Regions from separate parts of the Priestia sp. FSL P4-0332 genome, predicted to be linked through region 4. Evidence: riboswitches for the same ligand, from Rfam matches in the RefSeq annotation. Region 4 holds a riboswitch; each other region holds the start of a gene.
What was found. Region 4 has a riboswitch for S-adenosylmethionine ahead of mtnW (2,3-diketo-5-methylthiopentyl-1-phosphate enolase). Riboswitches for the same ligand answer to the same signal wherever they lie in the genome.

Region 1 (3,518 bases), on a different contig from region 4:
TAAGTCTAAAATAATTAAATCTGGTTGTTGTGCTTTCCATTGAGTAATAGCATCTACGCCATCAGCTGCTAGAAACGTACTATATCCCTCTCTTTGTAAATACCTTCTACAAACATCCCTTATGCTGCTTTCGTCATCTACAATTAAAATTTTTTTCGCCATTACGTCACCTTCATTCGTTCAATAAATAAGGAAAAAAAGAGAATACCTACGTATCCCCTTTTTTCTCTATTTTTAATCTTCATATTAACTTCCGTGATACGTACTATATCCGCCTGGTGCTGCTACAATTGGCACGTGGTAATGCTGTTTTGGATTCGTTACTTTAAAACGAAGTGGAATCTCGTCTAAAAACTCATCCGACGCTTTTGTACCTTGCTTCTCAAAGTAGTCTCCTACAAAGAAATGAATTTCATATGTTCCTTTTGTCATTTCTTTTGGAGAGAGCAATAGATCAACTCGACCTTCGTTATTCGTTTTTGCCGTGTGTAGATAGTTCATTTTTCCATCTTCGTTCACACGGTATACTTTTACTTTTATATTAGGTGCCGGTTTACCCTTTGCCTCATCAAGAACATGTGTAGAAAGGCCGCCCTTTGGTTTTGCTGGAGCTTGTGTTTTCTCCATTTCTTTTGAATCACTTTGATTGCTTGCCGCATGTGCTACAGTATTTCCATCACCAAGTTTTTGTAAAACCTGACCCCCATGTCCTAAACCTAAAAAACCTGCACATGAAAGTACAGCTACTCCTGCAATACTTGCTACATATTTTTTCATTAGAATCTCCTCCTTATTTGGTTTCTACCAATAAGATACCTAGGATAACTTACAAAACTCTAACGAAAATCTTACATTTTTCTTAACTAATTATTTTTATAAAAAATTTTTATTATAAAGATGGATTATAAGAAGGCTCGGTATCTTCCACTTCCTTTTAGATACACTAAATTTTTAGCTTACCACTCAACACTTTGTAAGTAGAGGGATTATGTAGAACTTTGCTAATAAATAGTAACTACTTTCTAAGTATATCAGATCAAGATGGAGGAATTGTTTACGGGAGGAAAGGAGGGGATATTCATACTGGTATTCTTATTCTCGAAATGATTATTATCCAAATAGAACTAAGAACCATTTACACATAGAGTTTATTTAATTAGCCTTTAGTTAACAGATTCGATGGGGAGCTCAATTCCGTAGTTATGATCTTCTCTATAACAAGATTTTTCCTAGCATTTGCTATGTTATTTGCAGGGAGACTACAGAAAAATGGGTAGGAAGAAAATTTGTTTAAAAAAGCCTCTTTTATTTAGCTAGAGGCTTTTTTTGATTTTGCACGAGAAAATTTCTAACGTCTTCAATTGATCAAACCTTAGAACTAAACTTCTATACAGTGTCGAAAATCCCTGTAGTAAAAAGCAAAAGTATCGCATATTTTTAATCAGTTCCCTTTTTAACCCACTCAGCAACTGTTACATAGTTCAAGCTCAACTTATTTATCTCCAAAAAGTCACGTCTATTGAGGGATTATTAATACGATAAGATTCTATCAAATGATAATGAAATTTTTAGAGAGAAGAACCCATAAGGAATCCCTTAGTAAATGTTATGGTTTCTCTTACGATCTTAGCATTACAAATTTGAAAGTGTGTTGTACCGAGTATAGTCTTATCCCCTTCACTTAATAATGTTGTACTCCAATTAGCTGTTACATCCCAATCATTTGATCTCCCTCTCTTATTGCAAGTTACGCTGTCTATTAGTATCGAGTTATCTCCCATATGGAACAACGTTTTGATAATTTCAGCTTTTATCTGATCATTTGTTGTAAACTCTTTATTATTATATAGAACACCTTCCCCAGCGTAATACGAAGGAATTTGATCTAGCTTATGTTGATTCCAGATATGATTGTAAAAATTAAAAATGAATGAGGTGATTTCAAATGATACTAATTCTGCAGGTTGCTTATACGTTTCTAGCGCTAATTTAGTCTGCATCTCTATTCTCCTGTACATTAAAGTTAAAGTATTTTCCATACAAAAAACCTCTCTATTTATAAAATAGAGAGGTTACATATTCTGCAATATGTTTCTTATCTTGCAAAGCAACTAACTTTGCAGGAATTAGCACCTTTTCAAACAAATGTTTGAAGGTTGCTGGGTTTCATAGGGCCAGTCCCTCCACCTCTCTCGATAAGTAGTATAAAATTAAAGATAATTTTACCATATTTAACAGAAAAGTAAAGGAATAAAGGATGGATTAACTGAAATGATTTTGTTATGTCAGTTACATTTAAACCTGAGAAGTAGCTTAAACTAAAAGGAGTGGTTAAGGATCGTCTCATTTATAGAACAATGAAAAGCATTCATAACGGAGGAATAAAATGAATACACTTGTTACCGGATTTAATGGAAAAGTAGGCTTTGAAGTAGCCCGAAAATTAAAAGGAAAAGGAATGCGTATAAGTTGCGCAGTAAGGAATGTAGAAAAGGCTAAACAAAAATATGGAAATGAGTATGAGTTTATAGCTCTTGATTTTTCAGATCCCACTACATTTGAATCTGCCTTAAAAAATATTAATAAGATCTTTCTCATGTACCCTCCTGGTGATCAAATTGAGTTTGAATTATTTTTACATCAAGCAAAAGAGAATGGCGTCGATCATATTGTTTATTTATCTGTAAAAGATGTGCAGTTTTTACCCTTTATCCATCATTTTAAAAATGAAAAGATGCTTAAAAAGCTGAACGTTCCTTATACTTTTATCCGTGCAGGATATTTTATGCAAAATTTAAATGACTTTCTTGGAAAAGAGATAAAAGAAAGGAACCGAATTTTTATACCCGCAGGAAAAGGAAAGACAAGTTTTGTAGATACAAGAGATATTGCAGAAGTTGTTTACATTACCATACGAGATAGTCAAAAGCATCATAATCAAAAGTACGTAATCACCGGAGATCAAGCGGTTGACTTTTATGAAGTAGCTACTATCATGACAGAGGTATTAGAAACTAACATTCATTACGAAAACCCTTCTGTGAAAGAGTTCAAAGAGTTTATGCTTCAGATAGGAGAGAATGAAGCGTTCATTAATGTAGTAATTGGTATTCACTTTCCAACTAAGCTCGGCTTAGCCAAAGGAATTACTCAAGATTTTGAAAAACTTACACATAAGCAGCCTATAAGTATAAAAACGTATATTAGAGACTATAAAGCAAATTGGATATAACAATTAAGTGAAAATCTATATAGTAAGAGACTATTATGTAACTGGTGAATAAATAAACTATAAAAAACTACCTCTTTTCTAAGAAGAGGTGGTTTTTTTAATGAGAAAAGATCAATTTGAGTGATTTAGTTGAAGCTGCTATCATTTAAAGTAAGAAAACAGATGAAAATTTACCTCGGTTAAGGGATGAAGCTATTTTTTACCTTCAATTGCTTAGATTAGAATAGTTCGTCGAAAAAACAAATTCCATTTATTTGATGAATTTGTATAGCCTGAACTATTCACC
Region 2 (3,518 bases), 2.2 Mb from region 4:
GAAAGCAATCTCGAAAACTTCAGAGCCACTATCGGAAAAGTACACTGGGTCATTGATATTCCTGTCTTCAACTTTCGGTGCATCGCATTAAATAATGTCATCAGTCCCAAGAATAAAATATATGGATTTACAGATAGAGAGCTGAATTATTTAGAGCAGCAGCTAGAGGATGCTCCTCGTAATACCGTCGTAGCCATGCATGCGCAGCCAAATATTGGCCGGTGGTCAAATCTTGAAGGGTTTCCTGTAACGACTCCTCAAAGTCAAGAATTTTTTGATTTAATTCAAGAACACCGCGTGAAAAAAGTTCTCGTTAGCCACGTGCATGCATATGACGAGCAGTTTATTAGAAAAAATAGAAACGGGTCGTTTATGTTTGGAAGAGGCACTGATTTTGTATTGTCAGGAGGCGCCGGTGCTCCTCTTGATTTTGATCCGCCTTTAATTTTAAATAATTATAATTTTACGGAGTTTTTTGTAAGCAGGTACAACATATTAGGACCTCTTCTTTGGAAGGATTTTGGACGACCTCGAAGAAATTGTTTGTAAAAACAAGAGAATAGAAAGCTATGTTTAGCCAAAAGCCTGCCCGTAATTCACAGGCAGACTTTTGGAAGATTATGCATAATGTTTACAGAAACCTTGTAGCAGAAGGCTCAGTCAAACGTTATAATAGATAATGAATGATGATATATTCTCTATATTTGTCATATATTTGTATTACATATGTAATTGAAGAAAAACATTCACTTGATATACTGTTTAATGACTTAACTTTATCTTAAAATTTACAGTGAAATGCCTGTTTATAGAGGCTTAGAACATACACAGCAAATGGAGGAGCAATCATGGCAAACGAAAAGATGCAAGAAGGACTTGATCGTTTTATCAAGGAAGATTTAAATGACCTTTTAGGTAGACTGTTCCCCTTAATGGACCGGGAGTGTGCCGAAGAAAAAAGAAAGCTTATCGAAACAGCGGTAGAGTATATTTATTCGTCAGGATATCACCAGGGAGCCAAAGATTTAATTGAAACGCACCGAAAAGACGATTACAAATTGTTAAGGCAAAAATTAGCGTCAGCGCCTCCTAAAAACTAATTTTTTTGAAATTTCTTTTGACAACATAAATCTAAGGTGTTAAGATGACTCTACATTCAAAATATTATAAACAATTAAAACTCTTATTGAGAGAGGCGGAGGGACTGGCCCTGTGAAGCCCGGCAACCATTTAACATTCTTGTTGAAAAGGTGCTACATCCTGCAAAGCGTACAGCTTTGAAAAATAAGAGAGGATTTCATAGATACTATGCCTCTCTATTCGTGATAGAGAGGCTTTTTATTTTATGTGAATATGTTTTGAATGGACAATTTTATAAAAATGCATCAGGTGCTGTGTAACGAATGTACGCAGCTTAAAAGGGAAGACCGGTGAAAAGCCGGCGCGGTCCCGCCACTGTAATGGGGAGCAACTTATTAACCACTGTTTCATGTTGAAATGGGAAGGGATAGGAAGCGATGAACCTAAGTCAGGAGACCTGCCTGTTGTATGCACTTAAGCTCTACGGGATATAGAGAGGAGTGAGGAATACGTGTTGAGAAAAACAGGCTGTCTCAACTCTAGTTAAGTATGCGTATTATCTCTCTTTTCATTTCGAAAAGAGAGATTTTTTAGTTTACCGATAAAAAAATATACAGGGAGTGGAAAAAATGAGCAGTGTAAAAAGTTCGAACTTAGGTTATCCAAGAATTGGTGAAAAACGAGAATGGAAAAAAGCGCTTGAGCAGTTTTGGGCAGGAAAGCTAGAGAAAGGTATCTTTCTTCAAGAAATTAAAGCTCTTCGTCTAGCGCATCTAAAAAAACAGCGTGACGCAGGAATTGAATTGATTCCAGTCGGCGATTTTAGCTTATACGATCACGTGTTAGATACAGCTGTTATGTTCGGTCTAGTGCCAAAGCGCTTTGAGTATAACGGAGGACCAGTATCGCTTGAAACGTATTTTGACATCGCCCGAGGAACAAAAGGTGCGGTAGCCTCTACGATGACAAAATGGTTTAACACAAATTATCACTACATCGTACCGGAGCTTGAGGAATGTACGCCGGTACTTGTAGAAAATCGCCCGCTTCAGTTTTACAAAGAAGCAAAAGAAAAGCTGAATATTGAAGGAAAGCCCGTGATTGTAGGTCCAGTAACATTTGTGAAGCTGTCAAAAGGATATAAAAAAAGTGAGTTTAAAGAAGTAGTTGAACAGTTTGTTCCGCTTTATGCAACTATCTTAGCGGAGCTGCAGGCAGAAGGAGTAGAGTGGGTGCAGATAGATGAGCCAATTTTATCTACAACGCTATCAAAAGAAGAACTGGCGCTTTACACAGAAGTCTATCAAACTTTGAAGGAAGCAGCACCGAATGTAAAAGTCATTTTGCAAACGTATTTTGACAGCGTTGATCACTACAAAGAAGTTGTGTCTCTTCCTGTTGAAGGAATCGGTTTAGACTTTGTGCATGACCGAGGCGAAAATCTCACTGTGCTTAATAAATATGGTTTTCCAACTGATAAAGTGCTGGCTGCGGGAGTGATTGACGGACGAAATATTTGGCGTGAAAATTTGGACGAACAGCTTTTAACGCTTAGTGAAATTGAAGAAGCCGTATCAAAAGACCGTTTGATTCTGCAGCCTTCATCAAGTTTATTACATGTTCCTGTCACGGTGAAAAATGAAGAAACCATTGATCCAGTATTGAAAAATGCGCTCTCTTTTGCAGATGAAAAGCTAAAGGAAATCACGCTTTTAACAAAAGCAGTGCAGCAAGGAAAAGAGTCGATAGAAGAAGAAATAAACGTAAGCAAACAGGCGATTCAAGCATTAAATGGTTCATCTTTTCGAAATCATCAAGACGTGCAAAAAGAGCTGAAGCAGCTGCACAGCTATAAAGCAGCGCGACAAGCGCCGTTTGACGTACGTCAACGCGTTCAGCAAGAAGCGTTTCAACTGCCGCTTCTTCCAACGACAACGATTGGAAGCTTTCCGCAAACAAAAGAAGTGCGAAAAGAGCGTTTAAAATGGCGTAAAGGCGAGTTAAGCGATGAAGCATATGAAGCGTACATTAACGAGGAAATAAAAAAATGGATTGAAATTCAAGAAGACATCGGCTTAGATGTCCTTGTGCACGGAGAGTTTGAGCGTACGGACATGGTCGAATACTTCGGTGAGAAATTAGGAGGCTTTCAGTTTACGAAGTTTGGCTGGGTGCAATCTTACGGTTCTCGCTGCGTGAAGCCGCCGCTTATTTACGGAGATGTATCGTATGAGCAGGCGATGACGATCAAAGAAACGGTCTACGCACAGTCTCTAACAAATAAGCCGGTTAAAGGAATGCTGACGGGTCCGATTACGATTTTAAATTGGTCGTTTGTGCGTGATGATATCCCGCGCTACGACGTGGCAAATCAAATTGCGCTTGCTCTTAGAAAAGAAGTAGAAGCACTTGAAAGTCAGGGCATTTCAATGATTCAA
Region 3 (3,518 bases), 3.5 Mb from region 4:
GAAATGGAGCAGGAAAAAACCATTGTCACATATGAACTGACAAAATTACATTCGACTAACTAAAAAACCGATCGTCTTATAGACGATCGGTTTTTTATTAGACTCTAGGTCCGCCTAATGTTGAAATGTCAGATGCTACATCATTAAAACGCTTGAAATTAGCTTTGAATTTAGCAGCAAGCTCAGTTGCCTTTTGGTTATAAGCTGTCGCATCGTTCCATGCTTTAGAAGGCTGAAGCACTTCATCAGGAACTCCCGGAACATGAGTTGGAATCGATAAACCAAAAATAGCATCTGTTACTGTTTCGGTATTAGCTAGTTCTCCTTCAAGGGCTGCTTGAACCATAGCTCGAGTGTAACTTAACTTCATTCGTTCGCCCACGCCGTATTCACCGCCGGTCCATCCAGTATTTACAAGGTATACATTTACATTATGTTCATCGATTTTCTTTCCTAGCATTTCTGCATAAGTTGTTGGAGCAAGGGGTAAGAAAGGCTCACCAAAGCATGTAGAGAAAGTAGCCTGTGGCGATGTTACGCCGCGCTCTGTTCCAGCTAACTTACTAGTGTATCCGCTCAGAAAATGGTACATCGCTTGTTCTTTTGTAAGCTTGCTGATTGGAGGCAAGACGCCGAAGGCATCAGCAGTTAAAAAGACAATAGCTGTAGGGTGCCCAGCAACGCTTGGCAATACCGTATTATCAATAGAGTCAATTGAATAAGCGGCACGAGTATTCTCTGTTAAACTATTATCATTGTAATCTGCTACTTTCGTATTTTGATTTAACACTACATTTTCCAGTACGGCGCCGAAGCGAATTGCATTGAAAATTTGCGGTTCTTTTTCTTCGGAAAGCTGAATGCACTTCGCGTAGCATCCTCCTTCAATATTAAATACACCAGAGCTTGACCAACCGTGCTCGTCATCTCCGATTAAACGACGGTTTGCATCAGCAGAAAGCGTTGTTTTACCCGTTCCAGATAAACCAAAGAATAATGCAACGTCACCTTCTTCTCCTACGTTAGCAGAACAGTGCATGGATAGAATATTGTTTTGAGGAAGCAAGAAGTTCATCACTGAGAAAATAGATTTTTTCATTTCACCAGCGTATTCAGTTCCTCCAATTAGCACGATGCGTCGCTCTAACGAAAGAATAATGAAGGTTTCAGAATTCGTCCCGTCTGTTTCAGGATCAGCTTTGAACGTTGGAGCTGCTACAATTGTAAACGGCTTCACATCATCATTTGTTTTTTGTTCGGCTGAAGGGCGAATGAATAACTGCTGAGCGAATAGGTTATGCCATGCAAATTCATTAACTACTTGAATTGGTAACTGATACTTTTTATCAGCTCCAGCATATCCATTAAAAACAAAAAGTTCATCCTGCTTCTTTAAGTGGGTTAAGACTTTTTTGTATAGCGCATCGAATCGCTGAGCAGAAATTGGCTGATTGACAGGTCCCCATTCAACCGTTTTTGAAGACACAGCATCGCTTACAATAAATTTATCTAAAGGAGAGCGACCTGTATATTTTCCGGTTTCGACTGACACAGCACCTGTAGAAGTCAGCGTTCCTTCGCGTCGAGCTAGAATTTTTTCAACAAGTTGTGGAACAGATAATTGGTGTTTTGTTGTTTTTAATTGAAGCAAACCATTTAATTCGATAGACATATCAACAGTACTCATGTGCACTACCTTCCTTTTTTAGCTATTATTTATTCATTAATGTTTGAAATTTATAATTAGTATAACACATTTATTTAATTATTCTATACTATTTAACTAAAAATGTTTGTTTATTATAAAAAAATGTACGTTATACCTATTTTAGACACATGTATATGTGATAGGAGCAAAAAAAGTGAAGCTATTTTAAGTGAAAGCCTCATTTTGATCTGTCTTATTAACTAAACTTAGTGATGATTCTTAATAAGATGTACTATTTCGGAATTTGAGTATGTTACATTAAAACAGATTCAAACATAAAGAGATGATTTCCATTTGAATGTTGTTGACAGTGAAGCGCTTTTTCATGTATTATATGTCCTTGAACGGATACTCTCTTATCCCGAGCTGGTGGAGGGACAGGCCCTATGAAACCCAGCAACCATCGTCATTTTTTTGTGTAGACGATAAGGTGCTAACCTGATGCAAGGGCACAACCTTGATCGATAAGAGTGAAAGGCTTATGTAGAATTTGATACCTTTCCTCGATACAAGGAAAGGTTTTTTTATATTTTTTAACGTGTAGTGAAAATAAGGGAATGAGTACCGTATCACAATGTATCGTATTTATAAGGAGGAAAACTGATGTCAACACAACGTCGTCTGTTCACGTCAGAATCTGTTACAGAGGGACATCCCGATAAAATTTGTGACCAAATTTCTGACTCAATTCTTGATGCTATCCTAGCAAAGGATCCAAATGCTCGTGTTGCTTGTGAAACAAGCGTAACAACTGGTTTAGTTTTAGTAAGTGGTGAAATTACAACTTCTACTTACGTGGATATTCCTAAAACAGTTCGTGAAACAATTAAAGGAATTGGCTATACTCGTGCAAAATACGGATTTGATGCTGAAACTTGTGCAGTATTAACATCTATCGACGAGCAGTCAGCTGATATCGCTGCTGGTGTAGACCAAGCGTTAGAAGCACGTGAAGGTCAAATGTCAGATGAAGAAATCGAAGCAATCGGAGCTGGAGACCAAGGGTTAATGTTTGGTTATGCATGTAACGAAACAAAAGAATTAATGCCTCTTCCAATTTCATTAGCTCATAAACTTGCTCGCCGTCTAACAGAAGTACGTAAAGAAGAAATTCTTCCTTACCTTCGCCCGGATGGTAAAACACAAGTAACAGTTGAATATGATGAAAACAACAAACCTGTTCGCATCGATACAATTGTTATTTCAACCCAGCATCACCCAGAAGTAACGTTAGAGCAAATTCAACGTAACTTAAAAGAATATGTTATTAATCCAGTTGTTCCAAACGAGTTAATTGATGAAAATACAAAGTATTTCATTAACCCAACAGGACGTTTCGTAATCGGCGGTCCTCAAGGAGATGCTGGTTTAACTGGTCGTAAAATTATCGTTGATACTTACGGCGGATATGCTCGTCACGGCGGCGGTGCATTCTCTGGTAAGGACGCAACAAAAGTAGACCGTTCAGCAGCTTATGCAGCTCGTTATGTTGCGAAAAACATTGTAGCAGCTGATCTTGCTGATAAATGTGAAGTACAACTAGCATATGCAATTGGTGTTGCACAACCAGTATCTATTTCAATTGATACATTCGGTACAGGAAAAGTTTCTGAAGAAGTACTAGTAGACGTAGTACGCAAAAACTTTGACCTACGTCCAGCAGGCATCATTAAAATGCTTGATTTACGTCGCCCAATTTATAAGCAAACAGCAGCTTACGGCCACTTTGGTCGTACGGATGTGGAGCTTCCTTGGGAGTTCACAGACAAAGCGGAAGCATTAAAAACTCAAGCTTTAGCTAAATAATAAA
Region 4 (3,518 bases):
CATCGTATTCGTGACGCCTTGCTCTGTTTTTTTTGCAATCGAACCTGCCACAATATTTACTTCGTTTGTTTTAGCAAACTGAGAGATTAATTGCTTGGCTTGCTGCCCTTCATCATCTGCAATTTCGTCTAGCCGCGTCAAATCATAAGCTGTATCCCATAGCTCCGGAAGCACAAGGATATCAGGGTTTTCTTTCAGGGCTTCCGTCATTTTTTGTTCGATATATTTTCGGTTTTTAGTTGGGTTTCCAAACGCAATATCAAGCTGCAAACACGTAATTTTTACACTCACTTTATCATCCGTCCTTTTTTTAGTAGTTGAAAAAAATGACTTTACAAGTTGAGTATTACAATATATTATTTGTGACTAGAATTTCAAGAATTTTTTGAGAAGGTGTGCGATGATGAAACAATTTGAGCAATCGGAACTATTAAAAAGTTTACCAAAACAATTTTTTGCATCACTTGTAGGCAAGGTAGGAAAAGTAATGGCCCAAGGGCACGACGTTATTAACTTAGGGCAGGGAAATCCTGATCAGCCTACTCCTTCACATATTGTAGAAACACTGCAAAAAGCAAGTGCTAATCCTATGCATCATAAATATTCTCCATTTCGGGGGCACCAGTTTTTAAAAGAGGCTGTGGCGACTTTTTATAAGCGAGAATATGGCGTCGATGTGGATCCTGAAAAAGAAGTAGCCATTTTATTTGGCGGAAAGGGTGGACTTGTTGAAATCCCGCAGTGCTTGTTAAACCCTGGAGATACGGTGCTGGTTCCGGATCCTGGATATCCTGATTACTGGTCTGGAGTAGAGCTTGCAAAGGCAAAGATGGAAGTGATGCCGCTCACGGCTGAAAATCATTTTCTACCCGTATACGAAGAGATAAGTGAAAGTGCTAAAGAACAGGCAAAACTCATGTTTTTAAACTATCCGAATAATCCTACTGGTGCAGTGGCAACGGCAGAATTTTTTGAAGACACCGTGGCATTTGCTGCCAAGCACGATATTTGTGTGGTACACGACTTTGCCTACGGAGCAATTGGATTTGATGGTAAAAAGCCAATCAGCTTTTTACAGACTTCCGGTGCAAAAGAGACGGGAATTGAAATTTATACTCTTTCTAAAACGTATAACATGGCGGGATGGCGAGTTGGATTTGCTGTAGGAAATGAAAGTGTAGTAGAAGCTATTAATCTTCTTCAAGATCATATGTATGTCAGTCTCTTTGGGGCGGTTCAAGAGGCAGCAGCCGCAGCTCTGTTGGAATCTCAACAATGTGTGAATGATTTAGTTAAGCGCTATGAATCTAGACGCAATACCTTTATTCAAGGGCTTCGAGAAATTGGTTGGGATGTTACATCTCCAGCAGGCTCCTTTTTTGCATGGCTAAAAGTTCCTAAAGGATATACTTCCGAACAGTTTTCAGATTTACTTCTTGAAAAAGCGCACGTTGTAGTTGCGCCTGGTGTAGGCTTTGGAACATATGGTGAAGGCTATGTGCGCGTAGGACTGCTGACGGATGAAGAGCGCATGAGAGAAGCTGTATCTCGAATAAAAAAATTAAATTTATTTTAAAAACGCATTGACAACTCTTTTTGAGTTGGCTTAATATGTAAGAAGTTAACGAGATTAATAACCTATAAATCCTAGCGGTATTTTTTATTTAGTATATAATCTACGAATTCAATTTAAATAAATAGCAACTTTCTTATTAAGAGTAGGTGGAGGGACTAGCCCGATGAAGCCCGGCAACCGACTTAACGCATGTTAAGCACGGTGCTAATTCTTGCAGCAGCAGCTGAGAGATAAGAAGAGCAACGAAAGCCTCTTCTTAATCACAGAAGAGGCTTTTTTATTAACGATATTAAACAGCAAGGGAGTTTTTAGCATAATGAGCGAAATCGTTGCAAGCTACTTACTACATGATAATAAAGGGAATTTTCATAAAAAAGCGGAAGGAATCGCTTTAGGACTAACCGTCGGCTCATGGACAGATCTGCCGCTTTTAGATCAACAGCAGCTTCAAAAGCATAAAGGGCGCGTCGTGTCAGTAACTGAGCTTCAAGATTGCGAACGTGTAAACGGATATTTAGGCGGAGAAATTAAGCAGGCTATTGTCAAAATTGCTTATCCAACTGCCAACTTTTCAAAAGATTTACCGGCTATTTTAGTTACGGTTTTCGGAAAACTATCACTTGATGGAAAAGTGAAATTATTAGACTTGGATTTTCCTGATGAATTATTAGCTGAATTCCCAGGACCGCGCTTTGGAATAGAAGGTATCCGAGAGAAATTAGGCGTTTATGACCGTCCGCTTGTGATGAGTATTTTTAAAGGCGTGATTGGAAGAGGTATGACGTACTTAACAACTCAGCTGCGTGAGCAAGCGCTTGGCGGAGTGGATTTGGTTAAAGACGACGAGATTTTGTTTGATAGTGAACGAACACCTTTTGAAGCTCGTGTTACAGAAGGGAAAAAAGTACTGAATGAAGTATACGAAAAAACGGGACACCGCACGCTGTATGCTGTTAATTTAACGGGACGAACGTTTGAATTAAAAGAAAAAGCGAGAAAAGCAGCTGAGCTAGGAGCCGATGCTCTTTTATTCAACGCATTTGCTTACGGGTTAGACGTACTGCAGGAACTTCGAGAAGATGATGAAATTAACTTGCCGATTATGGCACACCCAGCTGTTAGCGGAGCGCTTACGCCATCAGAATTTTACGGTTTTTCAAATTCATTACTGCTTGGAAAGCTATTGCGCTTAGCCGGAGCAGATTTTTCACTGTTTCCATCACCATACGGAAGCGTAGCGCTTTCTCTTGAAGATACGACAGGCATTGCCTACGAATTAACGCGTCCTGTATACAAATATAAGCAGTCTTTCCCGGTTCCTTCAGCAGGAATTCATCCTGGAATGGTACCGCAGCTTATGAAGGACTTTGGAATCGACAGCATTATTAATGCAGGAGGCGGAGTTCACGGTCATCCAGACGGAGCTATCGGAGGAGGAAAGGCATTCCGTGCGGCGATAGATGCAGTACTCTCTCATCAAACACTAGCCGAAAAAGCGGAAGAATCAAAAGAGTTGCAAAAAGCCTTAGAACTATGGGGAACAGTAGAGGTGAAAGCATGACATCGTTAAAAATCTTTTGTGACTTTGATGGAACAATCACAAATAGCGATAACATTATTGCTATTATGAAGCAATTTGCTCCTCCGGAGTGGGAAAGTATTAAAGACGACGTGTTGGCACAGCGCGTCTCCATTCAAGAAGGAGTAGGGCAAATGTTTGCCTTGCTCCCCGTGGAATTAAAGGAAGATATTATTTCTTATATTTTAGAGACGTCTGCTATTCGAGATGGATTTGATGATTTTATTGCCTATACAAAAGAGCACCATATTCCGCTTTATATTGTAAGCGGAGGAATTGACTTTTTTGTAAAACCACTTTTGGGAAATCGAGTTGCAGAGGAAATGCTCTACTGCAACGGATCTGATTTTTCCGGTGAGCGCA

Region 1: it holds a riboswitch for S-adenosylmethionine, as region 4 does, so the genes downstream of both, MKY06_RS27080 (hypothetical protein) here and mtnW (2,3-diketo-5-methylthiopentyl-1-phosphate enolase) in region 4, are expected to answer to the same signal.
Region 2: it holds a riboswitch for S-adenosylmethionine, as region 4 does, so the genes downstream of both, metE (5-methyltetrahydropteroyltriglutamate--homocysteine S-methyltransferase) here and mtnW (2,3-diketo-5-methylthiopentyl-1-phosphate enolase) in region 4, are expected to answer to the same signal.
Region 3: it holds a riboswitch for S-adenosylmethionine, as region 4 does, so the genes downstream of both, metK (methionine adenosyltransferase) here and mtnW (2,3-diketo-5-methylthiopentyl-1-phosphate enolase) in region 4, are expected to answer to the same signal.

Annotation. Positions count from the first base shown of each region.
Region 1 covers NZ_JBBOUA010000002.1:32,649-36,166, reverse strand. Annotated here, with positions in the region: gene MKY06_RS27090 (response regulator transcription factor) at 1-162, opposite strand, end outside; gene uraH (hydroxyisourate hydrolase) at 247-777, opposite strand; gene MKY06_RS27080 (hypothetical protein) at 1,569-2,000, opposite strand; SAM riboswitch class I at 2,093-2,202, opposite strand; gene MKY06_RS27075 (SDR family oxidoreductase) at 2,387-3,232, shown strand.
Region 2 covers NZ_JBBOUA010000001.1:3,463,927-3,467,444, reverse strand. Annotated here, with positions in the region: gene MKY06_RS18005 (metallophosphoesterase family protein) at 1-549, shown strand, start outside; gene MKY06_RS18000 (hypothetical protein) at 849-1,100, shown strand; SAM riboswitch class I at 1,181-1,291, shown strand; cobalamin riboswitch at 1,371-1,559, shown strand; gene metE (5-methyltetrahydropteroyltriglutamate--homocysteine S-methyltransferase) at 1,710-3,518, shown strand, end outside.
Region 3 covers NZ_JBBOUA010000001.1:4,728,059-4,731,576, reverse strand. Annotated here, with positions in the region: gene MKY06_RS24755 (DUF2584 domain-containing protein) at 1-63, shown strand, start outside; gene pckA (phosphoenolpyruvate carboxykinase (ATP)) at 98-1,687, opposite strand; SAM riboswitch class I at 2,062-2,179, shown strand; gene metK (methionine adenosyltransferase) at 2,312-3,514, shown strand.
Region 4 covers NZ_JBBOUA010000001.1:1,239,175-1,242,692, forward strand. Annotated here, with positions in the region: gene MKY06_RS06300 (carbon-nitrogen family hydrolase) at 1-291, opposite strand, end outside; gene MKY06_RS06305 (pyridoxal phosphate-dependent aminotransferase) at 404-1,576, shown strand; SAM riboswitch class I at 1,707-1,813, shown strand; gene mtnW (2,3-diketo-5-methylthiopentyl-1-phosphate enolase) at 1,893-3,137, shown strand; gene MKY06_RS06315 (2-hydroxy-3-keto-5-methylthiopentenyl-1-phosphate phosphatase) at 3,134-3,518, shown strand, end outside.